Regions from separate parts of the Streptomyces sp. NPDC047002 genome, predicted to be linked through region 3. Evidence: riboswitches for the same ligand, from Rfam matches in the RefSeq annotation. Region 3 holds a riboswitch; each other region holds the start of a gene.
What was found. A riboswitch is a leader RNA that binds a small molecule or an ion and turns the genes downstream of it on or off. The one in region 3 is predicted to bind cobalamin.
Positions count from the first base shown of each region.

Region 1 (10,349 bases), on a different contig from region 3:
GTTTGAGTTGGGCGTCCCGCCCGCCGCTCCCGGCCGGCCTAGCCATGGAGGCTCCCGATGCGCCACGTGCTGATCCTCGGCGGCACCACCGAGGGCCGGCGCCTCGCCGAGGCCCTGGCCGCGGCGGCGGAGACGGGCCCCGCGGAGGGGGCCCCGGGGGAGCGGGCTGCTCCCGGGACCCAAGGGGCTCCCTGGGCACAGGCGGCTCCGGGGACGCGAGGGGCCCCCGCCGCGCGCGCCCCCCGGCTGCGGGTGACCAGTTCGCTCGCCGGTCGGGTGGCCAGGCCCGTGCTGCCGCCGGGCGACGTGCGCGTGGGCGGCTTCGGCGGTGCGGAGGGGCTCGCGGCCTGGCTGCGCGAGCACCGTGTGGACGCGGTCATCGACGCCACCCATCCCTTCGCTGAGACCATCACGTACAACGCGGCCCGTGCCGCCGCCGCCTGCCATGTTCCCCTGCTCCTGCTGCGGCGGCCCGGCTGGGTCCCGCGGCCGGGCGACGACTGGCGGCCCGCCGCCTCCCTGGCCGCCGCCGCCGGGCTGCTCGCGGCCGGTCCCTGGGAGCGGGTGTTCCTCACCACGGGCCGCACGGGGCTCGGCGCGTTCGCGCACCTGGACCGGCCGCGGTTCCTCGTACGGTCCGTCGATCCGCCGGAGCCGCCCGTCCCGCCGCGGCTCGACGTCCTCGTCGACCGCGGCCCCTTCACCCTGGAGGGCGAGCGCGAGGTGCTGCGGCGGTACGCGGTCGACGTCCTCGTCACCAAGGACAGCGGCGGCGCCGCCACCGCGCCCAAGCTCACCGCCGCCCGCGAGACCGGCATCCCGGTGATCGTCGTCACCCGCCCCGCGACCCCCGAGGGCGTCGAGACCGCCGACACGGTCGAGGCCGCGACGGCCTGGGCCCTGCGCCGGGCGCGGTGAGCCGCGAAGCCGCACAGCCCACGCCGCACGCGGCCCACGGCCCGCGCCCGCCGGGCCTCAGCCGCCCTCCGGGTACCGCCGGGGCGTCCACGCGATCTCGCCGCCCGCGCGGTGCACGGCGACCGTCTGGGACGAGCCGATCAGCAGGATCGTCCGCATGTCGACCTGGGCGGGGTCGAGGTCGGCGAGGCGGACGATGCGGACGCGCTCCTCGGGGCCGCCGACGTCCCGGGCGAGGACGACAGGGGTGTCGGGGGCGCGGTGTTCGAGGAGGAGTTCGCGTGCCTTGCCCACCTGCCAGGTGCGGGACCTGGAACCGGGGTTGTACAGCGCCATCGCGAGGTCGGCGGCGGCCGCGGCGTGCAGCCGGGCCGCGACCGCCTCCCACGGCTTGAGCCGGTCGGAGAGCGAGATGACCGCGTAGTCGTGGCCGAGCGGCGCACCGGCGCGCGCGGCGGCCGCGTTGGCCGCTGTCACGCCGGGCACGATCCGTACCGGCACGTCCCTGTACGGGTCGGACGACGCGACTTCGAGTACCGCGGTCGCCATGGCGAACACCCCGGGGTCGCCCGAGGAGACCACGGCGACGCGGCGGCCGCCGCGGGCGAGGTCGAGGGCGAAGTCGGCGCGCTCCGACTCGACCTTGTTGTCGGAGGCGTGGCGCCGCTGGCCCGGGCGCTCCGGCACCCGGGCCAGGTAGGTCGTGTAGCCCACCAGGTCGTCGGCGGCGGCCAGTTCGCCCCGGGCCTCGGGGGTGAGCCAGAGCGGACCCGCGGGCCCGGTGCCGACGACCACGACCTCGCCGCGCCCGTGCCGCCGCGCCCCGCGCCCCTGGCCGCCGGGCGCGCCCACGCGGCTCGGCAGCACCGCCACCGCGAAGTACGGCACCGCCTTGGGGTCGGCGTCCGCGAGCGCGCCGGTGCGCTCGTCCGGCATGGTGGCGCGCTCCACGTACCGGGCGTCGTCGAGCCGCCCGGCGCGCTCGACCGCGCGCCGCACGGCGGGGAAGGTGCGGCCGAGCTTCATCACGACCGCGGAGTCCGCGGCGGCGAGCCGGGCCGCGAGTTCCTCCTCGGGGAGCGTGCCCGGCAGGACCGTCAGCACCTCCTCGCCCTCGACCAGCGGCGTCCCGAGCCGCGCGGCCGCGGCGCTCACCGAGGTCACGCCGGGGACGACCTCGGTCGGGTAGCGGTGCGCGAGGCGCTTGTGCATGTGCATGTACGAGCCGTAGAACAGCGGGTCGCCCTCGGCGAGCACCGCGACGGTGCGCCCTGCGTCCAGGTGCGCGGCGAGCCGCGCCGCCGCCTCCTCGTAGAAGGCGTCGAGGGCGCCGCGGTAGCCGTCGGGGTGGTCGGTCGTGCCGGTCGTGACCGGGTAGACAAGCGCCTCCTCGATGTGGTCGGGGCGCAGGTGCGGGGCGGCGATGGCGCGCGCGATGGACCTGCCGTGCCCGGCGCTGTGGTACGCGACGACGTCGGCCTCCGCGATCGCGCGCACCGCGCGCACGGTCATCAGCTCAGGGTCCCCGGGGCCGAGCCCGACGCCGTACAGCCTGCCCCTCTCGCCCGCGCTCATCGCTCGTCCTCGCTGGCGAGCGCGTTGAGCGCGGCCGCCGCGATGGCGCTGCCGCCGCGCCTGCCGCGTACGACCAGGTGGTCGAGGCCCGCGGGGTGCGCGGCGAGCGCGTCCTTGGACTCGGCTGCGCCGATGAAGCCGACCGGCACGCCGATCACGGCGGCCGGGCGCGGCGCGCCCTGCTCGACCATTTCGAGCAGCCGGAACAGCGCGGTCGGCGCGTTGCCGACGGCGACGACCGCGCCGCCGAGGCGGTCGCGCCACAGTTCGAGCGCGGCGGCGCTGCGGGTGGTGCCCAGCTCGGCGGCGAGCGCGGGGACGGCCGGGTCGCCGAGGGTGCACACCACCTCGTTGCCGGCGGGCAGCCGCCTGCGGGTGACGCCGCTCACGACCATCTGCACGTCGCAGAGGATCGGCGCGCCCGCGCGCAGGGCGGCGCGGGCGCGGGCGACGACGCCGGGGCTGTGGGCGACGTCGGCGGCCAGGTCGACCATGCCGCACGCGTGGATCATGCGGACGACGACCTGGGCCACGTCGGCGGGCAGGCCGCTGAGGTCGGCCTCGTCACGGATGGTGGCGAAGGAGCGGCGGTATATCTCGGAGCCGTCCTTCTCGTAGTCGAAGCCAGTGGTCGTCGTCATCTCGTCACCGTTGTCGTCGTGGGGTGCGTGGGGTGCGTGGGGTGCGTGGGGTGCGTGGGGTGTGTGGGGTGCGTGGGGTGTGCTGCGGGTGGCGCCGCCGGGTCCCGGGGCGCGACCGTGGTCGTCGTGTACGTGCCGTCGGCCGTGGCGACCTTGTCGAGGTGCGGGCCGCGCGGGTGCCCGCAGCGGCGCGCGCAGCCGGAGAAGTAGACGGGCAGCCGCGCCGGGGGCCCCGCCGCGGCGGCCGCCGCGTCGGCCCGTACGTCCGCGAGCGACTTCGCACAGCCTGGCCTGCCGGTGCAGGCGCCGACGCGGGTCCAGGGCGAGTCCGCGCGCGTCACGAGGCCCGCGTCCGCGGCCCGCGCGAGCAGCGCGTCGGCCGCCGCCGGGGCGAGGCCGGGCACGACGAGGCCGCGCCAGGGCGTGACCCGCAGCCCTTCGCCCGCGCCCGCGAGCAGCCGCCACTGCGCGGTGCTCAGCCGCCCGAGCGGCGGCTGCACGCAGACGGCGGCGCGCCGACCGCCCGGCGCGCGCACCGCGCCGAGCGCGGGCGGGCCGCAGCGCGGCGTGGCGTACGGGTCCGCCACGTGCTCCGCGCGCACACCGCCCGCGCCGAGCGCGTCGCGCAGCCCGGCGGCCAGGCGCGCGGCGCCGTCCCCCGGCAGTTCCCGTACGCGCCAGGCGCCACAGGCCGCGGCCGCCGTACGGAACGCCTCGGCGGCGAGCAGCGCGGCGCGGGGCGCCTCGGCGGCCCGTACGCGCAGCCGCCCAGGACCGACGAGCAGCACGGCGCCCCCGGACTCCGGTTCTGCGAGCAACGTCACATCGGCGCCGAGCGACGCCACGTCGCCCCGGCCGTCGTCGAGCGCGAAGAGGAAGCGCCCCGACAGGTCCGCCGCCGCGTCGCTCGCGCAGACCAGCGCGTCCAGCTCGCGCACCCACAACCGCACGTCGGCGAAGGGGAGTCCGTCCTCCCCGGCGAGCGGGGACGCGACGATGTTGCGGGCGCGCTCGTGCCGCTCGGAGGGCAGCAGGCCCGCCTCGTGCAGCCGCGCGGCGAGCGGCGCCGCGCAGGACTCCGCGAGGCCCCGCAGCTGGACGTTTCCGCGCGAGGTGAGGTCGAGGTGCCCGTCCCCGAGCCGCTCGGCCGCGTCGGCGACCACCTCGGCCTGACGAGCCGTCAAAAGACCGCCGGGCAGCCGCAGCCTGGCCAGCCGCCCGTCGTCGGCGGCGTGCAGCCGCAGCGCTCCGGGGCAGGCGTCACCGCGGTCGCGCACGGGCGGATCACCCCGGTACGTTCCGTTTGGTGGCATGGGTAGGGACACGGCGGCGAGCATACCCACGCCCCGGGCCCCCACCCCAGACCTCGCGCGCTCCGGGCCCCCGCCCGGCACGCGCCCTCCCCACCCCGACCAGCACCGCTTAGTATCGAGGGACCAGCGACGGCGTCTGGGAGGAAGGCCGGTGAGAATCCGGCACGGTCCCGCCACTGTGAGCCCGGCACTCTCCGGGTGAGTCAGGAACTCCCGCCGTCCTCCCACTGCCCGGGGCGCGGACCCCGAGGAAGGCGAGCCGCCGCATGCTGCTGCTCCTGTCGACGTCCGACACCGATCTGCTCTCGGCCCGCGCCGCGCACGCGGCGGGCGCGCCCGTGCCGTTCCGGTTCGCCAACCCGGCGCGGCTGCCGCTCGACGACCTGCCGGGGCTGCTGGACGGTGCGGACCTGGTCGTCGTGCGGCTGCTCGGCGGGGTGCGCGCCTGGCAGGAGGGGATCGACGCGCTGCGGGCGAGCGGCGTGCCGCTGGTGGTCCTCACCGGCGAGCAGGCCCCCGACGCGCAGCTGATGGAGGCGTCGACGGTCCCCATCGGCATCGCGGCAGAGGCGCACGCCTACCTCGCGCACGGCGGCCCCGCCAACCTCGACCAGCTGGCCCGCTTCCTCTCCGACACCGTGCTGCTCACCGGCCACGGCTTCGAACCGCCCGCGCCCGCCCCTACCTGGGGGCACCTGGAGCGCGCGGCAGCGCCCGGCGCGACCGGGCCGCTCGTCGCGGTGCTCTACTACCGCGCGCACCACATGAGTGGCAACACCGGCTTCGTGGACGCCCTGTGTGCGGCGATCGAGGCGGCGGGCGGGCGGCCGCTGCCGCTGTACGTGGCGTCGCTTCGCACCCCTGAGCCCGACCTGCTCGACGCGCTCGGCGCGGCGGACGCGCTGGTCACGACGGTCCTCGCGGCGGGCGGCACCCGCCCGGCCGGGGCCTCGGCCGGCGAGGACGACGAGTCGTGGGACGCGGGCGCGCTGGCCGCGCTCGGCGTGCCGATCCTCCAGGCGCTGTGCCTGACCGGCTCGCGCGCCGACTGGGAGGCCAACGACGAGGGGCTCTCGCCGCTCGACGCGGCCGGGCAGATCGCGGTGCCCGAGTTCGACGGGCGGCTGATCACCGTGCCGTTCTCGTTCAAGGAGATCGACGAGGACGGCCTGCCGTCGTACGTCGCCGACCCGGAGCGCGCCGCACGCGTCGCCGGGATCGCGGTGCGCCACGCGCGCCTGCGCCACATACCGAACGCCGAGAAGCGCCTCGCGCTGGTGCTGTCCGCGTACCCGACGAAGCACTCGCGCATCGGCAACGCCGTCGGCCTCGACACCCCGGCGAGCGCCGTCGCGCTGCTGCGCCGCCTCGTCGCCGAGGGGTACGACTTCGGCCCGGCCGCGGCGCCCGCGGACGGCACGCCCGCGGCCGACGGCACCCCCGCCGCCGGCGCCCTGCCCGACGTCCCCGGCCTCGTCTCCGGTGACGGCGACGAGCTGATCCGCGCGCTCATCGACGCGGGCGGCCACGACCAGGAGTGGCTGACCGAGGAGCAGCTCGCGCGCAACCCGGTGCGCGTCCCGGCCGCCGACTACCGCCGCTGGTTCGCCGAACTCCCCGCCCAGCTGCGGGAGTCGGTGGAGGAGCACTGGGGCCCCGCGCCCGGTGAGATGTTCGTGGACCGCACGCACAACCCGGAGGGCGACATCGTCCTCGCGGCGCTGCGGCACGGCAATCTGCTGATCCTCATCCAGCCGCCGCGCGGCTTCGGTGAGAACCCGATCGCGATCTACCACGACCCGGACCTGCCGCCCTCGCACCACTACCTCGCCGCGTACCGCTGGATCCAGGCGCCGCGCTCCGAGGGCGGGTTCGGCGCCGACGCCATGGTCCACCTGGGCAAGCACGGCAATCTGGAGTGGCTGCCGGGCAAGAACGCGGGCCTGTCCGCCGCCTGCGCGCCCGACGCGGCACTGGGCGACCTGCCGCTGGTCTACCCCTTCCTCGTCAACGACCCGGGCGAGGGCACCCAGGCCAAGCGCCGCGTGCACGCCACCCTCGTGGACCACCTGGTGCCGCCGATGGCCCGCGCCGAGTCGTACGGCGACATCGCGCGCCTCGAACAACTCCTCGACGAGCACGCGCAGATCGCCTCGATGGACCCGGCGAAGCTGCCCGCGATCCGCGCGCAGATCTGGACGCTGATCCAGGCGGCGAAGCTCGACCACGACCTCGGGCTCGACCCCGACGAGCGGCCCGACGACGAGGGCTTCGACGAGTTCGTGCTGCACATCGACGGCTGGCTCTGCGAGATCAAGGACGCGCAGATCCGCGACGGCCTGCACGTGCTGGGCGGCGCGCCCACCGGCGAGGCCCGGGTCAACCTCGTCCTCGCGGTGCTGCGGGCCCGGCAGATCTGGGGCGGCACGCAGTCGCTGCCCGGCCTGCGCGAGGCGCTCGGCCTGGACGAGTCGGCCGCCACCCGCACCGCCGCCGACGCGGTGGAGGCGCAGGCACGCGCCCTGGTGCAGGCGATGGAGGACGCCGACTGGGCGCCGTCCGCGGTCGCCGAGGTCGCCGCGGGCCGGCCGGAAGCGGTCGGCCGCATCCTCGACTTCGCGGCGCGCGAGGTCGTGCCGCGCCTCGCGGGCACCACCGACGAGGTCGACCACGCGGTGCTCGCACTCAACGGCGGCTTCGTGCCCGCGGGCCCCTCGGGCTCGCCGCTGCGCGGCCTGGTCAACGTCCTGCCGACCGGGCGCAACTTCTACTCCGTCGACCCGAAGGCCGTGCCGAGCCGGCTCGCCTGGGAGACCGGCCAGGCGCTCGCCGACTCGCTGCTGACCCGCTACCGCGAGGACAACGGCGAGTGGCCGCAGTCCGTGGGCCTCTCCCTGTGGGGCACGAGCGCGATGCGCACCGCGGGCGACGACATCGCGGAGGCGCTCGCGCTGCTCGGCGTGCGGCCGGTGTGGGACGACGCGTCGCGCCGGGTCACCGGCCTCGAAGCGATCGGGGCGGCCGAGCTCGGTCGCCCCCGCATCGATGTGACGCTGCGCATCAGCGGTTTCTTCCGGGACGCGTTCCCGCACGCCATCGGGCTGCTCGACGACGCCGTGCGGCTCGCCGCCTCGCTGGACGAGAGCGCGGAGGACAACCACGTACGGGCGCACGCGCAGGCCGACATGGCGGCGGGCGCCGACGAACGCCGGGCCACCACCCGCATCTTCGGCTCGCGCCCCGGCACGTACGGCGCGGGCCTGCTCCAGCTGATCGACAGCCGCGACTGGCGCACCGACGCCGACCTCGCCGAGGTCTACACCGTGTGGGGTGGCTACGCGTACGGGCGCGAGCTCGAAGGCCGCCCGGCGCGCGGGGAGATGGAGAGCGCGTACAAGCGGATCGCGGTCGCGGCGAAGAACACCGACACCCGCGAGCACGACATCGCCGACTCGGACGACTACTTCCAGTACCACGGCGGCATGGTCGCCACGGTCCGCGCGCTCAAGGGCGCCGCGCCCGAGGCGTACATCGGCGACTCCACCCGGCCGGAGACGGTACGCACCCGCACCCTGGTCGAGGAGACCTCCCGCGTCTTCCGCGCGCGTGTCGTCAACCCCCGCTGGATCGAGGCGATGCGCCGCCACGGCTACAAGGGCGCCTTCGAACTCGCCGCGACCGTGGACTACTTGTTCGGCTACGACGCGACGACCGGCGTGGTCGCCGACTGGATGTACGACAAGCTGACGCAGACGTACGTCCTCGACGAGGAGAACCGCGCGTTCCTCCAGGAGGCCAACCCCTGGGCCCTGCACGGCATGGCGGAGCGCCTGCTGGAGGCCGAGTCGCGCGGCATGTGGGCCAAGCCCGACCCGCAGGTGCTCGCCGAGCTGCGCCAGGTCTTCCTCGACACGGAGGGCGACCTGGAGTCCGACGCCGAGGACGCCTGAGCCCCCCACCCGAGGGGCGGGCTCACGCGCCCCGGAGGTGGCCCGCCAGCAGCGTGATCATGCTGTGCGGGGAGTCGGGGCCGTACATGATGGTGTGGAGGCGCTCCGCGTCCGCGGCCTCTGCGGCGCTGCGGGGGAACATCTCCCGCTCGTACGCGGCGAGTGCGGACTCGATGTCGCCGGGGTGCTCGACGAGGGCCCCGGCGAGTTCCGCGCCGTCGTACATGGCCAGGTTGGCGCCCTCGCCCGAGGGGATCATGAGGTGCGCGGCGTCGCCGATCAGGGTGACGCCCGGCACCCGCTCCCAGCGGTGCTCCGCGGGCAGGGTGTGCAGGGGGCGCAGGACGGGCGCGGTGTCCGTGTCGGTGATCAGCGCGGTCAGCTCGGGCGCCCAGCCGGCGAACTCGGCCGCGACGCGCGCCACCCCCGCGGGGTCCGCGAGGTCGACGCCGTCGAACCACGCGCGGGGCCTGGTGAGCGCCGCGTAGGTGTGGAGGGTCCCGTGGGTCTCCCGGTGCGCGGCGATGCCCTTGCCGGGCGCCAGCGCGAACATCGAGCCGCCGCCGACGGCCTTCGCGGTCGCGGGGTGCCGGTTGTCCGCGTCGTGGAGGTAGGTCTCGACGTAGGTCGTGCCGGTGTACGCGGGTACGGCGTCGGAGACCAGCGGCCGCACCCTGGACCAGGCGCCGTCCGCGCCGACCAGCAGGTCCGTGGCCGCGGCGGTCCCGTCGGCGAAGGTGATCTCGTGGCGCCCGCCGCCGAGTGGCCGTACGGCGGCGACCTTGTGCCCCCACCGGACGGTGCCCTCGGGGAGCGACTCCAGCAGGATGCGCCGCAGCTCGCCGCGGTGGACCTCGGGGCGCCCGCCGGTGCCGTCGTCGGGGTGGTCGATCAGGACCGTGCCGTCCGTGGCGAGGCCCCTGGTCGCCTGGTGGCCGTGGAGGACGAGGGAGCGGAACGCGTCGAGCAGGCCGGCCGCCGCGAGGGCGGGCTGGCCGTTGTTCTCGTGGATGTCGAGCAGGCCGCCCTGGGAGCGGGCCGTGGGGGAGGCCTCGGCCTCGTAGACGGTGGCGGAGACGCCGTTGACGTGCAGGATCCGGGCGAGCGTGAGGCCGCCGAGCCCCGCGCCGACGATCGTGACATGGAGAGGTGAGGTGTTCATGGCGGACTCCTCGGGGTCGCTGACTGGAATGCTGTTCCAGTCGATTGTGGAACGTCATTCCAGTCGTGTCAAAATGGCCGCATGGCACCGCGGAAGAACACCGGCAGTACGGGTACGGGACGGCGCGCCGACGCGCTCTCCCGTGAGCGCATCGTCGAGGCGGCCGTCGAGCTGCTCGACACGGCGGGCGAGGGCGGGCTGACCTTCCGGGTGCTGACCGAGCGCCTCGCCACCGGCGCGGGGGCGATCTACTGGCACGTGGCGAACAAGGGCGAGCTGCTCGCCGCCGCCACCGAGGCCGTGGTCGCCGCCGCCCTCGCGGGCGCCCCCGCCCGCCCCCAGCGCACGCCGCGTGACGCCGTGCGCGCGGTGGCGCTCGGCCTGTTCGACGCGCTCGACGCGCATCCGTGGCTCGGCCCGCAGCTCGCCACCCAGATGCCGAGGGACCCGGCGCGGTCGGTGACCCCGCTGCTCTACGAGGCCGTCGGCCGCCAGGTGCGCGCGCTGGGCGTCCCCGAGGCCGCCTGGTTCACCGGGACGTCGGCGCTGGTGCACTACATCCTGGGCGCGGCGGGCCAGAACGCCGCGAACGGCCGCGCGGCCCGCGCCCATGTCGGCACGGACCGCGGCGCGTTCCTCGACTCCGTCTCGACGGCGTGGGAGGCGCTCGACCCGGGCGAGTACCCCTTCGTGCGCGCCGTCGCGAACCAGCTGCGCGACCACGACGACACGGAGCAGTTCCTCGCCGGGGTCGATCTGATCCTCGCCGGCATCACGGCCCTGCACGCCC
Region 1 covers NZ_JBEYWC010000017.1:40,144-50,492, forward strand. Annotated here, with positions in the region: gene AB0910_RS17585 (cobalt-precorrin-5B (C(1))-methyltransferase) at 1-46, opposite strand, end outside; gene AB0910_RS17590 (cobalt-precorrin-6A reductase) at 58-918, shown strand; gene AB0910_RS17595 (precorrin-2 C(20)-methyltransferase) at 976-2,493, opposite strand; gene AB0910_RS17600 (precorrin-8X methylmutase) at 2,490-3,134, opposite strand; gene cobG (precorrin-3B synthase) at 3,131-4,471, opposite strand; cobalamin riboswitch at 4,550-4,679, shown strand; gene cobN (cobaltochelatase subunit CobN) at 4,714-8,397, shown strand; gene AB0910_RS17615 (NAD(P)/FAD-dependent oxidoreductase) at 8,420-9,559, opposite strand; gene AB0910_RS17620 (TetR/AcrR family transcriptional regulator C-terminal domain-containing protein) at 9,641-10,349, shown strand, end outside.
Region 1: another riboswitch for cobalamin. It lies ahead of cobN (cobaltochelatase subunit CobN); the one in region 3 lies ahead of AB0910_RS24685 (HoxN/HupN/NixA family nickel/cobalt transporter).

Region 2 (10,349 bases), on a different contig from region 3:
CCGACGTCGAGCACGCCCGGCAGGTGGCCGCCCGCCTGGAGGCCGGCATGGTGTTCGTCAACTCCTGCTTCGCCGACTCGCCGAGCCGCCCCTTCGGCGGGGTCAAGAACTCCGGCTTCGGCCGCGAGCTGGCCGAGGCGGGCATCGGTGAGTTCCTCAACCGCAAGATGGTGAGGGTCGCACCGTAGCCCCGCCCGGCGGCCCGCCGGCTGAGCGCCCGGGGCCGCGGTCGGCCGGCTGGTCCGGCCCGGAAGCCTTCGTGTCCTCAGTGGTGGCTTCGGGCCCCAGGAGTGACAGCACCTCGTCGGCCGGTCCGCGCCGGGTGCAGCGCCCGCTGTCGAACACGACGGCCTCGGTGCACAGGGCGCGTACCGCGGACGGGTCGTGGCTGATGATGAGCAGGGCCGTCGCCGCCGGGGCGAGCAGGTACGGCAGCGTGTCGAGAACGCGTTCGCGTGAAGCGGTGTCCAGTGCCGATGTCACCTCGTCGCACACCAGCAGCGCGGGGTGTGCGGCCAGCGCCCGGACCAGGGCGCAGCGCTGCAGTTGGCCGCCGGACAGCCGGTCGGGAGTCCGGTCGAGCTGCTCGGCCCCGAGGCCGAGGGCGGCCGCCATGTCCACCGCCTCTGCCTGCGCCTGCCCGCCGGGCAGGCCTCGCAAGAGGGTTGCCGTGGCCGCGAGTTGGTCCAGCATCGGCCGGTGCCGCTCGAAGGAGTCGGCACTGTTCTGGTGCACGTACTGGACGGCTCGGCGCTGCGCGGTCGTACGGCGGTCGATCCGCGCGGGAAGCGGTACGCCGTCGACGCGGACCTCGCCCGAGGTCGGGGCGGTCAGACCGGCGAGGGCGCGGGCGAAGGTGGTCTTCCCCGAGCCCGAGGGGCCGAGCAACGCGGTTCTGCTGCCGGGCGGAAACGTCAGTGACACCGGGCCCGCGAGGAGCGCGGCGGACCGGCGGCGCACGACGATGTCCCGGGCGGTGACCGCGCCGAAGCGTGCCGCCGCCGGTCCTTCGGGCACCGGGGCCGTACGGCTCGCCGTGCCCGTGCGGCACTCCGCGGCGAGCAGTTCCCGGGTGGCTCGGTGACGTGCGAGGACGCGCGGCCCTGCGACGCGTACGCCGGGGCCGAGGAGCTCGGCCGTGGGGCCGTACTCCACGGCCCGTCCGTGCTCAAGCACGAGGGCCCGGTCCGCTGTGCGCCGCACCAGGGGCAGGTCGTGGCTGAGCAGCAGCACGCCCGTACCGGCGTCGGCAAGGGCCCGGACGGTGCGCCCCACGGCCTGGGCTAGGGACGGGTCGAGGCCGCTGGTCGGTTCGTCGAGGACGAGGAGCCGGGCGCCCGTGACCAGGGCGGAGGCGAGCGCCAGGCGCTGCTGCTGGCCGCCCGAGAGCTGGTGGGGGAAGCGCCTGTGCACCAGGGCCCTGTCGAGGCCGGCGGCGGCCAGGGCCTGCGATGCGGCGGCTCTGCGCGCGGCCCTCCCGGCGTGTCCGAGAGCGGCGAGTTCCCTCAGTACGCCCTCCGCGCGGCGGACCGGGTCGAGAGCCGATTCGGGGTGCTGTGGCACGTGGGCCGCCCGTCCGGCCCGCGCCGTGCGGCGCGCCGCCGGGGTGAGGGTCAGGAGGTCCGTGCCCTCCAGCAGGACGCGTCCCGACAGGCTCACGCCGGCGCGCGAGGCGCCCAGGGCGGCAAGACCCAGCGTGGTCTTGCCGCTTCCCGACGGTCCGACGACGGCGACCACGGTGCCCGCCGGCACCGCAAGGCCGACCTTGTCGAGGAGCGGTCGTGGCGCCCCCTCCGCGTGCGCCGAGATCTCCGCCAGCTCCACCAGCGGTGCGGGGGACGGGCCGGTCACGTGTGGCTCCTCTTCCGGGCGAGGACGCGGTCGACGAGCAGGTTGCCTCCGACGCACAGGGAGGTCAGCAGGCCGGCCGGGACCAGGACGGCGGCGGGCTGGGTGAACAGGGCACCGCTGTTGCGCTCGATGAGCACCGCCCAGTCCGGTGACGACGCGGGCAGGCCGAGGCCGAGGAAGTTGGCGGACGCCAGCAGGTACAGCACGGTGGAGAAGCGGCCGCCCGCGTCGGTGGCCAAGGGCGCCGCCACCTCCCGTACCAGGTGCCGGAGATGGATGTAGGCCCAGCCGTGCCCCTGCATCCGCAGCGCCTCCACGACGGTCCGCGAGCCCGGTGCGAGCGCGGCGCCGCGTACCAGGCGTGCCACGGCCGGGACCTGGAGCACCCCTGCGACCGCCACCAGCCAGATCCCGTCGCGGTGGCCGGTCGCCGCCAGCGTCATCAGCACCAGCAGTCCCGGGAATGCGAGGACGAGGTCCATGGTGCGCATGACCGTCTCGTCGAGGCTCCTGCGCGGGCCCGCGGCCAGCAGTCCGAGCGGGATGCCGAGCAGCGTTCCCACGGCGAGCGCGGCGAGCGCACCGCCCACGACCGAGGCGCCGCCCCGCAGGACGAGGGAGAGCGCGTCGCGCCCCAGGACGTCCGTGCCCAGGGGATGCCCGGAACCGGGCGGCCGGGACGGGAGAGCGCCGGGCAGGGGTGCGTCGCCTCCGGCCGCCAACGGCCCCAGCAGGGCCAGGATGACGGGCACGCCCAGCAGGGCCAGGGCGGTCCACGGGCGGCGGTGCCCCGTCGCGACCGGGCCGGATGCCGTCGTCGAGGGCAGGCTCACGCGGTCACCTCACGTCGGGGAGCGAGGCGGTGGGCGACCAGATCGCCGATCAGGTTCACGAGGACGGCCGTCCCGGCGAACAGCAGCGCGTACGCCTGCACTTGGGGCAGGTCCCGGTTCTGGACCGCCTCGACGAAGCCCTCCCCGAGTCCGCTGAATCCGAAAACCGCTTCAACCAGCACCGCGCCGCCGAGCAGTCCCTCCACGCAGCGCGCGTACTGCTGTGCCGCCGGGCCCAGCGCGCCGGGCAGCACATGCCGCAGCACGACGGTGCGCTCGCGCATGCCGAGCAGGCGCAGGTGCTCGGCGACGGCGCCGTGCCGCTCGGCCGCCACGCCCGCCCGGATCTGCCGGGCCAGGTCGCACAGGTGCCGGGCCGTCAGGACGACGACGGGCAGCACCAGCACGGCCGGCTGGGCGAGCAGGGCGTCCGGGTCCATGCCGACGGCGGTGGCGGGCAGCAGCCCCGCCGCAAGCGACACCGCAGCGACCAGCAGCAGTCCCAGCACGAACTCCGGCACGGCGTGCAGCACGACGGCAGCGGTGTTCAAAGCGCGATCGACGCGGCTTCCCTCACGCAGTCCCGAAACCGTGCCCACGACGGGCGCCAGCACGGTGACGAGCACCAGGGCAGGCGCCCCCAGCAAGAGCGTCACCCCGACGCGGCGGCCGATGTCGTCGCCGACCGGCACCCCCGTGGCCAGGGAGTTGCCCAGGTCGCCGGTGAGCAGGCGGCCGAGCCAGTGCCAGAAGCGGACCGACGCCGGTTCGTCGAGCCCCAGCTGCTCGCGCAACGCCATCACCTGCTGAGGAGTGCCGAGTTCGCCGCGCAGCACGTCGGCCGTGTCGCCGGGCAGCAGCGAGCCGACGGCGAACACGGCCACCACCACCGCAAGGCACTGCAGGAGGGCGAGCAGACAGCGTCGCACGACGTAGGCGCGCACGGCGTCAGCCGACGCGGACCCGGTCGAAACGGGCCCAGTCGTGCGAGTTCGGCGGCGCGGCACGCAGGCCGCCGACCGAACGGGCGACGGCATCGTTGGCATCGGAGAACGCCCACACCAGAAGCCCGGATTGGTCGCGGGCGATCCTCTGGGCGCGTGCGAGCAACCCGAGCCGCTCCGCCTCGTCACGGCTGGTGCGGGCCCGGTCGAGCAGCGCGTCGAACCTCTTCGAGGAGTACTGCGTCTGGTTGCGCGCGGCGCCTCCGCGCACCCGCTGCTGCAGGAAGTCGGAGACCGGCAGTGTCGAGGTGGTGTTGAAGGCCGCCACCCCGTGCGTCTTGATCTCGCTGAAGTACGTGCTCGACGCACGGGTGTTCGCGGTCAGCCGCAGCCCGATCTCGCGCAGCTGGCGCGCCATCAGGTCCGCGGCCGGCTCCCAGGCGGCGTCCACGGAGCTGGTCTCCACCGTGATGTGCAGCCCCTCCGCGCCGGCCTCCCTCACGAGTGTGCGGGCCGCGTCGACGTCTCGCCTGCGGGGTTGGAGACCGTCGGGGTAGCCGCGCAGGCCCATCCCGAACAGGTCGTTGCCGACCTCGCCGTGCCCGGCGAGCGCGATCCGGACCAGCGCCTCGCGGTCGATGCCCAGCTGCACGGCGCGGATCAGGCGGGGGTCGTCGAACGGCGTGCGCCCCGTGCGCAGGAGCAGTTGCTGCGCAGTGGCCCGCTTCGCGGTGAGCAGGCGGATGGAGCTGTTGTTCTTCAGCCGCTCCACGGACGCTCCGGCCATGTCGGCGCCGTAGTGCACCTGGCCGGACAGCAGGGCGTTGAGCCGTGCCGCCTCCTCGTCGGCGGGGACGATCTCCAGTTCTGCGATGTGCGGGGCGCCGTCCCAGTGGTCAGCCCAGCCGCGGTAGCGTGCGGTGCCGCCGGGGGTGAACGACACGTAGGTGAAGGGCCCGGAGCCGACCGGCTTGCGGAATTCCGTCGTGCCCGCCGGAATGATCTCGGTGCCTGGGCCCGCGAAGACCGTGGGGAACTCGAAGTTCGGCGCCTTCAGTACGAGGACGACGGAGCGGTCGCCGTCGGCCCTGCTCGCGGTGAAGTCGATCGCGGACAGCAGGACCTGCGAGGGCGATCCGGTCTTGGGGTCGGCGGCGCGGCGGTAGCTGTAGAGGACGTCCTCGGCGGTGACCGGCTTGCCGTCGTGGAACCGTGCCGTGCGCAGGCGTATGCGCCAGCGGGTGCCGGAGGCGCCGCTCTCCCAGGACTCGGCGAGCCGCTTGCGCACCGACATGTCGTCCGCGTACGTGCCGAGCGTGTCGTAGAGCGCCTTGGCCCTGGCCTGGTCGACGAAGTTCGGGGCGACGTGCGGGTCCAGGGTCTCCTGGGAGCCGCCGGAGGTGAACGCCGCGCGGAACCGGTCGCCGCCTCCCCCGTCCCTGGTGTCGCCGCCGCAACCGGTGAGCAGGCCGGTGCCGGCGAGCGCCATCGCGCCCGAGGCGGCCAGTACCCCGCGTCGGCCCGGCTCCTTGCGCCCTTCCGGCCCTGTTCGGGCATGCGTCGTCACATCGATCCTCTCCGGGGTGTCCTCGCCCCTGCTGGCGGACCGGCGACGGGTCAGTCTCCTGGCTCCCGGATCGTCGCTCGCCTCCGCCTTCCCGTCCGCTCGCGCGGGCAGTGGCGTGCGGGAGGGTCGCTTCCCGGTCACAGTGGCGGGACCGCGCCGGATTCGCACCGGCTTCCTGGTCTCCGTCGCCTCGTGTGCTCATTGTGACGCACGGGCGGTCGTCGGCAGGAGCCCGGTCCCTTCAACCGGCCGGGGAGGAGCGCTTCCGGGCCGTGATCGGCACGGTCGAGGCGGTGGCGGGCCCGGCGCCGCGCGTCCCGGCCCGGCGTGGGCTGGCCCGGCCCGGCCCGGCGTGGGCTGGCCCGGCCCGGCCCGGCGTGGGCTGGCCCGGCCCGCTGCACCGCTGCCGTCACGGACCGGGTGCCGCACCGGTGCCCCGGCGCCGGGGCCACCGTCCTGCACCGGCCGGACACCGGGCCGCCGGTCCGCCTCCACGGCGTGCCGGCCTGCCTGCCGCGCGAGGGCGGTGTGTTCCTCGACGCCGAGCACATGCAGGACGAGTCGGCGACGCGGCGGGTGTCAGGCGACGTTCCCGCCGCTCCCGCCCGTCTCCCCTGGCGGCACCGACGCGGCTGCTCGCGCCGGCCCTTCCGCGATCCGCAGCAGATACGTGTCCATGATCCAGCCGTGCCGCTCGCGGGCCTCGGCGCGGACCCGCCGGATGCGGTCGGCGACCTCGTGGAGCGGCCCGGCGACGAGGAGTTCGTCCGGGGTGCCGAGGTAGGCGCCCCAGTAGATCCATACGTCGTCGCCCTCGACCCGGCTGAACGACTCGTCCGCGTCGAGCATGACGACGATGTCGCCGTCGTCGTTCTGGGCGACGTCGGCGAGGCGGCGCGCCGGGGTGATGTGCACCGGGCGGCCCACCTGGTTGAGCGGGATGCGGTGGCGTGCGGTCAGGGAGGCGACGCTGGTGATGCCGGGAATCACCTCGACGCTCATGGAGAGCGCGCCGCGGTCCTCGATGTCCCCGAGGATGCCGAGCGTGCTGTCGTACAGGGACGGATCGCCCCAGACGAGGAACGCCCCCGTCTCACCTGCCGCCATCTCCTCGCGCATGGCCCTCGCGAAGATCCCGCCGCGCCGCTCGCGCCAGTCCTCGACGGCCGCCGTGTAGCCGGAGCGGTCCATCGGACGCCTGTCGCGGCCGGGATCCTCGACCTCCACCAGACGGTACGGGCGCTGCGCGTGCTCCTCGATCATCCGGCGGCGCAGGTCGGTCAGGGACGCCTTGTGCGGTCCCTTGCCGACGATGAAGAAGACGTCGGCCCGCCGGATCGCCTTCACGGCCTGAAGGGTCAGGTGGTCGGGATCGCCGGCCCCGATGCCGATGACGAGGATCGCGCGCTGCTCCGTACTCATGCGGACAGTCTTCCAGGGCCCTCCCACGGCAGGGGCTCGCTCCGCGTCGGCGGGGGCTGCCGGGGAACCGCCGCCGCGGGGCCGCCGGCCGCACGTCCTTCGGTGCGGCACGGCCTGAGGGCGGTGCGGGCGGCTCCGGGCCGTGCGAGGGTCAGGCGCCGCCGGTGCCCGGGCCGATCTTCATGCCGAGGGCGGGGATGAACGCGAACTCCTCCTCGATCTCGGGAGTCAGGAGGGCGCCGCTGCCGGGCACGGAGAGGTCCGCGCGGGCGATGGTGCCGCCGCGGATCGGGAACGGCGCCGCCTGGGTCGCCTCGCGCAGCGGGTTGCGCAGGGTGCACACCTCGACCAGCGGCATGCCGAGGGCGAACGCGACATGGGTGCTGTTGAGCAACTGGACGCCGCTGCCCCACACATGCGGGATGGCGTCCAGGCCCCGGACCCTCGACTGCTCGACGACGCGCCGGAAGTCGGCGAAGCCGCCGATCATGCCGACGTCGGGCTGCACCACCCGCACGCCGTCGGCAGCCATGAGGTGCTCGAAGTCCTGGATGACGCTGTAGCTCTCCACACCCGAGACCGGTACGTCCAGGGCGCGCGTCACGGCCGCGTACCCCGCGATGTCCTCGGCCGCGCACGGCTCCTCGAACCAGCCGTACGGCAGGGTGTCCTGGAAGGCGCGGCCGACCGCGACGGCGTCATCGACCCGCCAGGGGTGCGAGGAGCAGCCCTGCACCAGGTCGAGGGCGACCTTCGTGCCGGGGGACAGCCGCCGGGCCAGGTACTCCAGGAGGTCCACGGTGGTCTGCGGGTCGCGCATGGCGCGGATCTTCACGATGCCGAAGCCCGCGTCCTCCTGCTCGCCGACCCACGCGCGGATCTGCTCGTGGGTCACACCGAGGCCGCCGCTCGCGTAGCCCCGCACGGTCTCGGGCACGGCGGCAGGGTCTTCTGCCAGGTGCTGCCAGAGCGGCACGCCCGCCTCCCGCGCCTCCGCGTCCAGGCAGGCCATCTCGATCGCGGCGACGACACCGGAGGCGATGCCGCCGCGGGCCCAGAAGCGGGTGTACGCGCGCAGGTGGTCGCCGATGTCGACGGCGCGGAACTCGCCGGCCGGCAGGTACGGCTCGAAGGCGCTCAGCAGCCCGGGCACGGCCTCGGCCGCCATCGTCGACTGGGAGACCTCGCCGAGCCCCCGGGCGCCGGCCTCCGTGGTGACCTCCACCAGGGCCGCGTTCCACGCCCAGATCCGGCCGCCCACCCACTCCAGCGGCGGATGGCCGGAGTTGTCGTGGCTCAGCAGTACGGAGCGTATGGACCTGATCCTCATGGTTCTCCCTGTGGCGGTCCTGGTCGATCGTTCCGGCGTTCCGGCGGTCCGACACCAGGATTATTGGCAGGGCCAAAAGTGCCCTCAAGAGGGAGGTTAGTGCCGGGTATCGCGAAACTCCATGACTTTGGCCCGACCAATTCCTGTCGACGGAGGGTGTCGGTGGAAGGCGTGCGGGAGCGGCACATGCCGCGGGTGTGCGCCACGGGCCGTGAGCGTGCGGCACGGGCCGGTCCCGCGCCGCGTCGCACCGCGTCGCCCTCCGGGGCGCCGCACGTCCCCGCCGGTACCGTCAGCCTCAGGGCGCGACGCCGGCGCCGTCCTCGTCGAGCGCGGCGCGCAGGGCCGTCTCGACGGCGATGACGTGGGCCGCGGCCAGCGTGGTGGCCCGGGACGGGTCCCGGTCGCGGACCGCGGCGAGGATCGCCTCGTGCTCGCCGCGCGTCCCGACGGCGCCGCCGCTGGTGCGGTACATGCCGGCGGCGATGCGGACGCGGAAGGTCATGCTGTTCAGGGCCGTGCCCAGCGCTTCCAGGGCCGGGTTGCGCGCTGCGGCGTTGAGGACGGCGTGGAACTCGATGTCGGCCGCCAGGTCCTCTTCGGTGTGCTCGGCCGCGTCGCCGGGCGGCGACATGCGCCCGACGCAGGACTCCAGCCTCGCCACCTCGTCGTCGGTGATGCGCACGGCCGCGAGGGCCGCCGTCTCCGCCTCGACGATGCGCCGGATGGTGAGGTATTCGAGCAGCCGCTCGGTCGGCGACACCTCGACCATGAAGGCCATGCTTTCGAGCAGCGACGTCGACGCGACGTTGCGCACGAAGGCGCCCGAGCCGCGCTTGACCTCGACGAGGCCCATCCGGGCGAGGGTGGCGAGCGCCTCCCTGATGGTGTTGCGCGAGACGCCCAGCTCCGCCGCGAGCTGGCGCTCGGGCGGCAGCCTGTCGTTCTCCCTGAGCTGCTGCGAGGTGATCATCAGCTTGAGCTTCGCGACCACCGCGTCCACCGCGGACGAGCCGTCGGCGGCGCCGCCGGAGCTGTCTGCCACCATCGACTCCTCCCCGCTTGCGCGCCGCCGGCCCCCGGGGTCCGCGTGCCGGCAAGTCTACTGAACGGGCCGGGTCTCATCTGTGGTGGCCCGGCCGCCGCGCGCCGGTCAGTCGGCCGTGGCCACCGGCTGCGCGGGCGCCGCCGCCCTGCGGTGCCTGACGGCGGGGAGGAACGCGATGTAGTTGACGGCGCCGACGACGGCCAGCGCCCCGGTGATCACCAGGGGCGGCACGAACGAGCCGGTCGCCGCGACGAGGGCGCCGGTCACCACGGGGCCGAGGAACCCCGCGACGTTGCCCGCCGAGTTCTGGATGCCGGCCAGCGACCCGATGTGCCGCGCGGTCGGCGCGAACTCGCTGGGGAACGTGCCGAGCGAGGGGCCGCCGATCAGCAGTGCCCCGTAGCTGACGCTCAGCAGGAGCAGCGCGGTGGCGGCGTTGGGCGCCACGACGGCGATCGCGATGAGGCTGGAGACCAGCATGCCGGAGACGATGAACCCCTTGCGGACGGCGTTCACATCGCGCCCCGCACGGATCAGCCGGTCCTGGAGGAACCCGCTGGCCAGCTCGCTCAGGACGGCGACGATGCCGGGGATCGCGCCGAAGACGCCCAGCGTGAGCAGGCTGAAGTGGCGGGCCTCCACCAGGTAGGTGGGGAACCAGGTGATGAAGAAGTACGCGACGTAGTTGAAGCAGAAGTACCCGATGACCATGGCCCAGGTCGCGCGCCTGCGGAACAGGTCGAGCCACCGCACCTGCCCGGCCCCGGCCGGCTCCGCGGGGTCCCGGTCGTTCGCGATGTGGTCGAGCTCGGCGCGGTTGGCCCGCCGGTGCGCCTGCGGGGTGCGGTACTCGGCGATCCAGCCGACCGACCAGAGCAGCGCGAGGGCGCCGATGATCACGAACGCGGTGCGCCAGCCGGCCCAGGCGATGATCCCGGACATCAGCGGCAGGGTGACGACGCCGCCGACGCGGGCGCCGATGTCCCAGACGGCGGTGGCCGTGGTGCGCTCCCGGCGCGGGAACCACTCGTTCGTCGCCTTCGTGCACGCGGGGTACTGGGTCGACTCGCCGGCACCGAGCAGCAGCCGCAGGCCGATCAGGGCGCCCACGCCCTGAACGGCCGCGGTGGCCACGGTCGCCACGCCCCAGACGATCGCGCCCACGCCGTAGGCGAGGCGCGCGCCCAGCTTGTCGACCAGGTAGCCGACCGGCAGCAGGAACGCCGCGTAGGCGAGAAAGAACCAGCCGAGGACGAATCCCTGCGCCACCGACGAGATGTGCAGGTCCTTGCTCATGTACGGCAGTGCCACGCTGATCGCGGACCGGTCGACGTTCGTGATGACCACACCGACG
Region 2 covers NZ_JBEYWC010000004.1:83,065-93,413, forward strand. Annotated here, with positions in the region: gene AB0910_RS06185 (NAD-dependent succinate-semialdehyde dehydrogenase) at 1-188, shown strand, start outside; gene AB0910_RS06190 (ATP-binding cassette domain-containing protein) at 157-1,851, opposite strand; gene AB0910_RS06195 (ABC transporter permease) at 1,848-2,684, opposite strand; gene AB0910_RS06200 (ABC transporter permease) at 2,681-3,628, opposite strand; gene AB0910_RS06205 (ABC transporter substrate-binding protein) at 3,633-5,195, opposite strand; cobalamin riboswitch at 5,247-5,375, opposite strand; gene cobF (precorrin-6A synthase (deacetylating)) at 5,775-6,617, opposite strand; gene AB0910_RS06215 (enolase C-terminal domain-like protein) at 6,769-7,947, opposite strand; gene AB0910_RS06220 (FadR/GntR family transcriptional regulator) at 8,246-8,992, opposite strand; gene AB0910_RS06225 (MFS transporter) at 9,101-10,349, opposite strand, start outside.
Region 2: another riboswitch for cobalamin. It lies ahead of AB0910_RS06205 (ABC transporter substrate-binding protein); the one in region 3 lies ahead of AB0910_RS24685 (HoxN/HupN/NixA family nickel/cobalt transporter).

Region 3 (10,349 bases):
GGCGGGATGTCGATCGGCAGGCAGGCCAGCAGGCTGCGCGGGGGCGCCGAGATCGTCGTCGCCACCCCCGGGCGCCTCAAGGACCTCGTCGACCGCGGCGACTGCCGGCTTGACCAGGTCGCCGTCACCGTACTCGACGAGGCCGACCAGATGGCCGACATGGGCTTCATGCCGCAGGTCACCGGCCTCCTCGACCAGGTCGGCCCCGGAGGGCAGTGCATGCTGTTCTCCGCCACCCTCGACCGCAACGTCGACCTGCTCGTACGCCGTTACCTCAGCGACCCCGTCGTGCACTCCGTCGACCCCGCGGCCGGCGCGGTCACGAAGATGGAGCACCACGTGCTCCACGTGCACGGTGCCGACAAGTACGCGGCCACCACCGAGATCGCCGCACGCGACGGACGCGTGATCATGTTCCTCGACACCAAGCACGCCGTCGACCGCCTCACCGAGCACCTGCTGCACAACGGGGTGCGAGCCGCCGCCCTGCACGGGGGCAAGTCGCAGCCGCAACGCACCCGTACGCTGGCGCAGTTCAAGACCGGGCACGTCAGCGTGCTGGTGGCGACCAACGTCGCGGCGCGCGGCATCCACGTCGACGACCTCGATCTCGTCGTCAACGTCGACCCGCCGACCGACCACAAGGACTACCTGCACCGCGGGGGCCGCACGGCGCGCGCCGGCAAGTCCGGCAGCGTCGTCACCCTGGTCACGCCGAATCAGCGCCGCGCCATGACCCGTGTCATGGCGGCGGCCGGCATCGTCCCGCGGACCACCCGGGTCCGCTCCGGCGAAGAGATCCTGCACAGCATCACGGGCGCCCAGGCCCCCTCCGGTGTCCCGGTCGTCATCGCCGCACCGGCGGCCGCACCCGCCAGGAAGCGCGGCGGCGCATCGCGCGGCCGCCGCCGCCCCGCTTCGGGCCCCCTACGAGCGCCCGGGCGGCAGTCCGTTTCCGACGGGCGGCAGTCCGCTTCCGACACGGCCGCCTAGAGCCCGCGGCGCGATCAGCGACCCGCACACGTCCGTGCGGGTCGATCCCTCGCACCAGGAGGCACCTTGACGCCCGACCTGATGTACCACCGCTCGCCGAGCGGGCCTCCCGTGGACGGGACGGCGACCGATGCCATGGACTCGGCGGGACCGCGGGTCTGGGCCGCCATGACCGTCGAGGTGGCGCTGTCCGTCATGGCCGCAGCCCGTACGGGGCAGCTGGCCGTCTGCGACGAGGACGGCCAGTGCACCGTCCTCGTCACCCTGGCCCGGCTCACCTCCGTCCGCGACAGCGCCGGATACACGGACAGGACCCGCCTGGGCGACATCGTCCGGGGCGCAGGAATGCCAGGGGCGCCCTCGTCCCCTGCCGCTGCACGACCCGTCCGAACAGCCCCCTCTTCCCCTCCCCCTGTGAGGCATCATGCGCTGTGTCATCGCCCGTTTCCCGTTCGACCTGACCAGGAGCGGCGTGCTGGAGTCGATGAAGGACGTCAGGCCCGAGCCGGCCGCCGGTGAGGGCGGGACGGTCGTCGTCGGAAGACGCCGCTACCCGGCCAAGCAGGTCGGCCAGGTCATCACCGGCCAGGACCGACGTGATTTCAGCGCGGGCGAGGTCCTGAGGGCCATGGCCCGTCTCGGCTTCACCTGCCACGCCCCGGCCGTGGGCGCGACCGCGCCCACGGCCGACCCGTACCGGCAGGCTTCCGCGCTGCTCGGCGCGCCGCTGCTGCCCTTCTGAGTCACGGCTCGGGCACGAGCCCGGAGCGACGAGGGCCCGGCCGGGGGACACCGGCCGGGCCCTTGTTTGTAGGTGGGGGTCAGTGGTCGGAGTAGCTGAAGTCGCCTACCGTCCAGGCGGTGACGTCCTCGATCGCGACGCGGTACATGCCGCCCGTTTCCGGGATGCCTACGGTGCCCTGGAGGATTCGGGCCACGTGGAAGTGGAGGTGGGTGGGCGGGCCCTCGGTCTTCGTGGGGTTCTCGAAGACGGCGGAGAACTCGGCCAGGCGGGCCGAGTCCGTCAGTACCTCCGAGACCCGCTGCCGCCACACGGCTTCCGGGGCCAGGCGGCCGGTGATGACGGCGCCCGCCGTGACCACCGTCAGGGACATCTGGTTGCTCTGCCCGGACTCCACGAGGGCGGCGATGTCAACGATCAACTCGTCAGCTTTCGACATGGCAGCGGATTCTATGCGCCGGGCCCCCCGGGCCGGACCGTGGCCTCGTCGGCGGCGGGGCCGCTGGGCTGCGGAGGAATGCGGGGCGCAGGGGTGGAGTTGGGCAGGGTATGGGTGGATTTTTGAGTGCTGCGGCGGAGAGGGCTGCGCGGGAGCGGTTGATCGAGGAGCGGGAGGAGGTGCGGGGGCTCGTAGGGGCGCTGGTACGGGAGTTCGAGGGGATCGTGGCGGCCAACGCGCTGGTGGCGGTGGACGACGAGCACGATCCCGAGGGGTCGAGCACCGCGTTCGAACGGGCCCATGTCGCGGCCCTGCTGGCGCGGGAGCGCGAGCATGCGGCAGAGGTGGAGCGGGCGCTGGGGCGGTTGGAGCGCGGGGAGTACGGGCGGTGCCTGGGGTGCGGCGGCGCGATTCCTCAGGAGCGGCTCGCGGTACGGCCGGCCGCCGAGAGGTGCGTGGGGTGCGCCGCGGCGCGGTAGGGGCCGCCCGGCCGGCCCCTACCGCGCCAGTCATCGGGAGCCGTCCGGCCGCGGTAGCCGCCGGCGGCTGTCCGACTGCTGCAGTCGTCGGGGCCGTCCGGCCGTTGCAGTCGTCGGGGGCCGTCCGGCTGCCGTAGCCGCCAGTGACCGTCTGGCTGTCGCAGCGGTCGGGGGCCCGTCCAGCCGTTCTAGCCGCCGCGGCCGACTGGCTGTCGTGGCCGCAAGGGCCGGCGTGGCCGCAGGGGTCGGTTGTTGTGGCGCGAGGGGCTGCTTCCTTCGCCGGGGGAGCTCGGCCCCGGCCGTCGTGGGGTCATGGGCGGTGCGCGCCCTGCACGCGCGTACGTCCCGGGGGCCCGACCGCCTTGGCGCCTCGGGCCGTACCGCTGGGGTCTCGGCCCCCGTACCGGGGAAAGGGGCGCCCCGGCGGCGGGACGGGGTCAGCCCTGGCGGGCCTTGAAGCGGGGGTCCTTCTTGTTGATCACGAAGACCCTGCCCCTGCGGCGCACGACCTGCGCCCCGGGCTTGGCCTTCAGGGACTTCAGGGAGTTTCTGACCTTCATGGCGGCCACCGCCTTTCGTTCCGGTTCCTTCGGGAGGGTCAACTATATGGGAGTGGTTTTCATTTCCGACCTGGGGAGGGGTGGTCGCTCGTTCCGGTGAGGTCGGGTGGAGGAGGGTTCGATCGGCGGGTTCGTGGAACATGCACGTGATCGCCGGGTAGCCGTCGGCTCGGTGATCCGGCAGTCGTCGCAGTACGGCAGTACGAAGGGGCCTCACATGGTGTATTCGCCTCCCTTGTTCCGGGGTTCCGGCCGCAGGTGGGTGCTGGGCGCCGTCACGGGCGTCGCCGCGGGGGCCGTCGTCGCCGCGGGGACCGCGGCCGCGGTCTCGCGGGGGCCCGCCGTGCCGTTCGGGCACCTCGGGCCCCTCGCCGAGCTTGCGGTGCGCCGGATCCGGCTCGGGGACCAGGTCGCCGCCGCGAAGCGGAGTACGGGGGCGCCGGTCGGCGATCCCGTACGGGAGCGGGAGGAGCTGGCCCGGGTGCGGCGGCAGGCGGCGGGGATCGGGCTCGATCCGGAGGTCGCTGCGCGGTTCTTCGAGGACCAGATCGAGGCGAGCAAGGTCGTGCAGCGCGGGCTGCTGGAACGGTGGCGGGACCATCCGGACGAGGTGCCCGCCGCGTGTCAGGACCTGGCGGCGGTCCGTGCGGAGCTTGACGCGCTCGGGCAGCGCCTGCTGTACGAGCTGGCGGCCACGGAACGGGTACGGGGTGCGGGCCCCGGGTGTGCGGTGGCGCTGTCGGGGGCGCGGACCGCGGGCGTGGCCGTGCACCGGCTGGACGCGCTGCACCGGGAGGCGCTGGGGATCGCGCTGCGGTCGGTCTGCGGAGCGTAGGGCCCGCCCCGGCTCGGGGCCCGCACCGGCCCCGGGCGGCATCGGGGCATCGGGGCATCGGGCAGGGGCCGCGGCTCAGGGGTGGGTTTCCGGGGTGAGGTCCTGGGCGACGTAGTCGAAGGAGACCCCCGCGAGCTGGGCGAGTTCCTCGCGGCGCAGGCCGGGGGCGCGGCGGGTGCCGGGGGTCAGGCCGGCGGGCAGCCCGGCGTCCGTGGGGGCGGTGCGGTCGCGCCAGTGCCGCAGGGCGCGCCCCAGGTCGCCGTGGTCGGTACGGCCCCCGGGGCCGCCCGCGCCGTGGTCGGTACGGCTTCCGAGACCGCTCGCGCCGCCGCTGCCCGGACCGCCGGGACCGCCGGGGGCGCCACGTGGACCACCCAGGCCGACAGGACCGCCGCCGGGACCGCCGGGACCGCCACCGGGACCGTCCGCACCGCCAGGGTCCCCACCGGGACCGTCCGCACCGTGGCCGCGGCCGCCCGGACCGCCGCTGAGGTCCCCGGAACCGCCGCCAGGGCCGCCAGGGCCGGGACCGCCCGGGTCGCCACCGCGGTCGCCGCCGGGACCACCCGGACCGCCACGGCCACCGACCTCAACGGCCACCGGGGCCTGCAGAGCGTCGCGGAGGGCGCCGCGCCCATCGTGGCGGCGGCCGTGGCGGGGCCGCGGGACGGCGGGCCCGCTACGTTCACCGGGGTCGGGGGCGTCGTCCCCTGGTGAGCGCCGGGCCGGGCGCTCAGTGCGCGGCGGCGCGCGCGTCCGCGTGCGGCGGACCCGCGGGCTCTGCGGGCTCGACAGGGCCCGTGGCCGCGCCGCGGGCGCGGTCGAGCAGCGCGCCGAGCTCCGCGTCCACGACGCGGTAGCGGACGATCCTGCCGTCCTTCTCCCCCGCCACGGCACCCGCGGAGCGCAGCAGGCGCAGCGCCTGGGAGACGGCGGGGTCCCGCATGCCGGTGGTGACGGCCAGGTCGGAGACGGCCATCGGGCCGACCGCGCGCAGCGCGAGCAGCAGGGCGAGGCGGCCGGGTTCGGCCAGCAGGGAGAAGCGGGCGGCCGCCGCCCGCACGGCGCCGGGGTCCCCGACCGCCGCGATGGCGTCGCAGACGAGGTGGCCGTCGATGATCCGGTGATCCGCGCGCTCGGGCGGTACGAGATGCATGCGGGCGATTCTCGCAGCAACGGACCTGCCACGCCGGGCCCGCGGGGCACCCGGGTCCGCCGGGCCCGCGCCACGCAGGATCGGGCAGCGCCCGCCGGGGTGGTGTGACAGTGAACACCTGCGTGGTTGCGCAATCTTGCGGGCGAGAGGGGCGCGCCGTACTGTGGCCGGGCCGTGGTGATCGGGAAGACCGGTGAGGACCCTCGGGTCCGAGGCCGGAGCGGCCCTCGCCACTGTGATCGGGGAGTTCACCGTCCGCGGGACCCAGGCCACTGGCCGCCGCGCGGCGACCGGGAAGGCCGGACGGTGGGCGCGCCCGCCCCGCACGGACGCCGTGCGCGGCGGCGGATCCGTCAGCCAGGAGACCGGCCACGGCATCTCACGAAGTGATCCACGAGGTGCTGGAGCGTGAACGTCTTGGGCGTGCCCCTGTCCACAGCCGCGTCGGAGGCCGAAGGGCGGGGCCCGTCGGCCTCGGGCCCGCGCGCGTCCGGCCCCTTCGCCTGGCGGCGGGAGGACACCGTACGCACGGCCGGCCTGCTCGCGGCGATCGCCGGGCTGCACGTCGTCGCGTTCGGCGTGCTGTTCCTGCTGGTCGTGCCGCACCACTACGAGGTGGGCTCGAAGGCGTTCGGCATCGGGCTCGGCGTCACCGCGTACACCCTCGGCATGCGGCACGCCTTCGACGCCGACCACATAGCGGCCATCGACAACACCACGCGCAAGCTGATGGCGGACGGGAAGCGGCCGGTGTCGGTCGGCTTCTGGTTCGCGCTCGGCCACTCCAGTGTGGTGGTGGCGATGGCGGCGCTCGTCGCGGGCGGCGCGCACCTCGCCGGGGTGCTGATGGACGACGACTCGGGCGCGCACAAGACGCTCGGCACGGTCGGCACGTCCGTCTCCGGCGGCTTCCTCTATCTGATCGCCGCGCTCAACCTGGTGGCGCTCGCGGGCATCCTGCGGGTGTTCGGGGCCATGCGGGACGGCCGGTTCGACGAGGCCGAGCTGGAGGCGCACCTCGACGCGCGGGGGTTCATGAACCGCATCCTGCGCCGCTTCACCGGCTCCATCACGAGGCCCGGCCAGATGTACCCGCTCGGCTTCCTCTTCGGGCTCGGCTTCGACACGGCGACCGAGGTCACGCTGATGGTGATGGCGGGCAGCGGGGCGGCGGCCGGGCTGCCCTGGTACGCGGTGCTGAGCCTGCCGCTGCTGTTCGCCGCGGGCATGAGCCTGTTCGACACGCTCGACGGCACGTTCATGAACTTCGCGTACCAGTGGGCGTTCGCGAACCCGGTGCGCAAGGTCTTCTACAACCTGGCGATCACCGGCCTGTCCATCGCGGTGGCGTTCCTCATCGGCACGATCGAGCTGGTCGGCGTCCTGCACGACAAGCTCGACCTGCGCGACGGCGTCACCGACTGGATCGCGGGGCTCGACCTGGGCAACGTCGGCTATGTGATCGTCGGCCTCTTCGTGGTCGTGTGGGCCGCCGCGCTCGCGTACTGGCGCCTCGCCCGGGTCGAACAGCGCTGGGCGGTACGTGCGGTGGGCCGGGAGCCGGGCGCGCAGGACGCGCCGCCGGGGGCGTGAGGCCCGGCGCGCGGCCTGCGCGCCGGGCGGGCGGTGTCAGGCGGGCGGTGCTCAGGCGGGCGGGGCGCAGAGCCTGCCGAGGCGGCCGAGCGCGGGGCGCAGCCGGGTGTCCAGGCTCCAGGTGGATCCCGCGAAGGCGTAGTACAGCGCGAGCGAGGCGAAGAGGTAGCCGACGGACGGGCCGAGGTCGGTCATGCCCTGCTTCCACGGGAGGTGGAAGCCCTCGGCTCCTGACCAGATGCCGAACGAGAAGACGGCGCTGCCGAGGAAGACGAGGTTGCTGAACGCGCCGAGCAGCAGCCCCAGCGCGATCAGGGACTCGATGACGGCGGTCACCAGGGCGAACGTGCCGGGCGACGAGGTGCCGACGGCGTGCCACAGCTGGAGCCACTGGTGGAAGACGGGGGTCCTGACCGTCTCCGCCTTGCCGAGTTCGTCGCCGAGGGTCTGGCCGTGAAGGAAGCCGGGCAGCCACTTGAAGACCGCGTCGACGGCCCACAGGACGCCGAACCCGATGCGGACGGCGGCAGCGGCGTGCAGCCGCCCGGTGGTGAGGGCCGCGCGGGGCGCGGGGAGCGCGGGGAGCCCGGCGGGGCGGGACGAGGGAGCGGCGAGGGCGCCGCCGCCGGTGGTCGGGGCCGGTGTGGTCACTGGAGGAGTCCGTTCCAGGGGGAGGGCGAGAGAGAGCAGGGGCCGCTGGCGCCAGGGCGAGATTAGGTTAGGCATGCCTAAGCTCTCCGCCCAAGGGGGTGCGGACGTGACGAAGAACGCGGGGTCCGCGTTGAGCGGGAACGGCCCCGCGTCCGTGGAACAACGCCCGCTTTTCGCCCCGCGGGCGGCCCCGGGGGGCGTGCGGCGCCCACGGGCCGCCCGGGAGCACCCGGAGCCGGCGCGCTCGTACGCCGTACGCGTCTGGGTCGGCGCGCCCGTACGCCCTACGAGCCGGGGCCGGTGTGACCGGCGGGCGGCTGCAATGCGGGTCAGCGCAGCTCCGGTGGGCAGCCCGTGCCGCGTGGGAGCTGGTAGGGGGCGGCGAGCCGGTACACGCCCGGCTTCGGCGCGAGCAGGATCGTCCACTCGTCGCCGTCGTCGTCCTTGTCCGCCTTCGTCAGGCAGCCCGCCCGGTTGACGTACTCCTTCGGCAGGTCGGCGTCGGCGCCGCCGCGCGCGGCGCGCGCCTTGGACGCGGGGGTCTCCTCGGGCGGCGGCAGGCTCTTGCCCCGGGCGTCGACGAGGCCGAGCCACGGCGAGTACGGGATCCTGATCAGCACGCGGCCCGGCTGCCGCACCCGGATCGTCAGCTCGCCCGCGCCCGCGCGGTCCACCGTGGCGGGCGGGTCGGCCATCGGCATCGGGTCCTTGACCGCGTACAGCTGCCAGTTGGCGTCGCCCCACAGCTTGTGCAGGTACGGCTCGCCGTGCCGGACGAGCGCCGCCTCGCGTGCCGCCCCCTCGTCGGGCCTGCCCTGCGGCAGGACGACGAAGTGCACGGCCCACCGGTCGAGCCAGCCGCGGTAGTTGTCCGCGGTCAGCGTGTCGTCGTAGAAGAGCGGGTTGCGGGCGATGTCCGCCTGCCGGTTCCAGCCGCGCGCGAGGTTCACGTACGGGGAGAGCGCGGACGCCTCGCGGTGGCTGCGGGCCGGCACGACCTCGACCCGGCCCTTGGCCGCGTCTGCCTTCTGCAACTGGTGCACGAGCGGTGCCAGTTCACGGGTCCACGAGGCGGTGGGGGCGGTGATCACCATGTCGTCGACGCCCTTGAAGCCCGTCCACACGTTGACGCCGGCGAACGCGAGGACCAGCGCGCACCAGCGCAGCGAGCCGAGCGCCGTGTACGGGATCGCGGCGAGCAGCACCACCGCGCCCACGACCATCGCGAGCCGCGAGACGTTGGAGCCGATCTGCGAGTCGACCGCCCAGGTGGCGACCGTGCCCAGCCCGTAGACGACGGCCGCGATCCGCACGGTGCGCCAGTCGCGCGGCACGAGCAGGAAGACGGCGGCGGCGAACAGGAAGGGCAGCGCGGCCGTGCCGACCGACATCGGCTGCGTGCCGGAGAACGGGAACAGCCAGATGGACAGCGCCTCGACGAGCAGCGGCGGCAGCCCCAGCGTGTACGCGCCCGGCCGCCGCCCGGAGCAGAACAGGGCGACGGCGACGATCCCGAGGAACAGTCCCGCGACCGGGCTCGCCGCCGTCGCGAGGCCCGCGAGCGGCGCGGCGACGGCCGCCTTCCACCACCGGTTCGTACGCCACCGGTGCGGCCAGCAGAACACGGCGGCGACCGCGCCGAGCGCGAACACCACGCCGAGCCCGAAGGTCACGCGCCCCGACATCGCGTTGCAGAAGAACGCGAACACGCCGGCCATGGAGCAGGCGACGGGGTTGCGCACGGCCTTGACGCGCACCAGCACGAGCGCGGTCAGCGCGGACGAGACGGTGCCCGCGACGATCATCGTCGAGCGCACGCCGAGCAGCGACATCAGGTACGGCGAGACGACGCTGTACGAGACCGGGTGCATGCCGCCGTACCAGGCGAGGTTGTACGCCGAGTCGGGGTGCCTGCCGACGAACTCGGCCCACGCGTCCTGCGCGGCGATGTCACCGCCGCTGTTCGCGAGGAAGAAGAACCAGACGAGGTGCGCGGCGAGCGCCACGCCCGCGGTCAGCAGGACGGGGTGGCGCAGGGCGAACGCGCGGAAGCCCGCGGCGGGCGCAGGCGAGGGCGAGGGCGAGGGCGCCCGCGGTGCGGGGACGGTGGCGGGCCCGGCCGCGGGTGTCGTCGGCAGCGCCGCCCGCGGCGGCTCGGCGGTGGTCACTGCGGCACTCCACGTCTCCCCTTGGTGGTCCGGCACATGGAAGGACGCCGTCGTCCCGCCGAACAGTTGCCGAACACTCCCCGCCCCCGCCTCGGGACGCTAGCACGCGGGCGCGCCGCGCCGTAGGGCACGCCGCACCCGGCGGCGGCCTACTCCGGGGGGAGGGGGCGCCGCCGGGTGCGGGTTTCGGAGGGCGCTCGGCCGGGAGTCCGCCGCGGCCCCTGCCGGGGGGCTCAGAAGTGGGTGAGCTTGGCGCCGAGCCCCGGTTCCGCCAGGTCGCGCTGGAGCGCCACCGGGATCTTCGTGGAGCTGAGGCCGTTGCCGACGGTCAGCGTGCCGACCCTGGTGCCCGCCTTCGCCTCGTGCGGGACGGGCGTGGAGCCGTTGTCGAGCGCCAGCTTCTCGGTGAGGCCGCCCCAGCCGACCGCCTTCGCGTCGGCGGTGGCGACCACCGGCACCGTGCCGCCCATCCCGTCGTCCACCTCGCCGACGACCTGGCCCTTGCGGACCACGGCGGCCCGCTTCAGCTCGCCCTCTGCGGCGAGCAGCGCGGTCTTGCTGACCTCGTTGACGGTGTCGATGATGGCGGGCTTGTGCTGGCCGAAGATCGCGCCGACGACCAGCTGGTCCTTGCCGTCGACGACCTTGTGCGCGGCGAACACGAGGTTGCCGCCCGCCGCGTTGGTCGTGCCGGTCTTCAGGCCGATCGCGCCGTTGTACGGGACGAGGGTGT
Region 3 covers NZ_JBEYWC010000031.1:20,440-30,788, forward strand. Annotated here, with positions in the region: gene AB0910_RS24640 (DEAD/DEAH box helicase) at 1-993, shown strand, start outside; gene AB0910_RS24645 (hypothetical protein) at 1,075-1,512, shown strand; gene AB0910_RS24650 (SCO5918 family protein) at 1,418-1,735, shown strand; gene AB0910_RS24655 (hypothetical protein) at 1,815-2,174, opposite strand; gene AB0910_RS24660 (TraR/DksA C4-type zinc finger protein) at 2,285-2,653, shown strand; gene ykgO (type B 50S ribosomal protein L36) at 3,091-3,213, opposite strand; gene aroQ (gamma subclass chorismate mutase AroQ) at 3,431-4,048, shown strand; gene AB0910_RS24675 (hypothetical protein) at 4,511-4,765, shown strand; gene AB0910_RS24680 (metalloregulator ArsR/SmtB family transcription factor) at 4,782-5,204, opposite strand; cobalamin riboswitch at 5,363-5,593, shown strand; gene AB0910_RS24685 (HoxN/HupN/NixA family nickel/cobalt transporter) at 5,613-6,797, shown strand; gene AB0910_RS24690 (hypothetical protein) at 6,849-7,448, opposite strand; gene AB0910_RS24695 (MFS transporter) at 7,778-9,484, opposite strand; gene AB0910_RS24700 (serine hydrolase) at 9,850-10,349, opposite strand, start outside.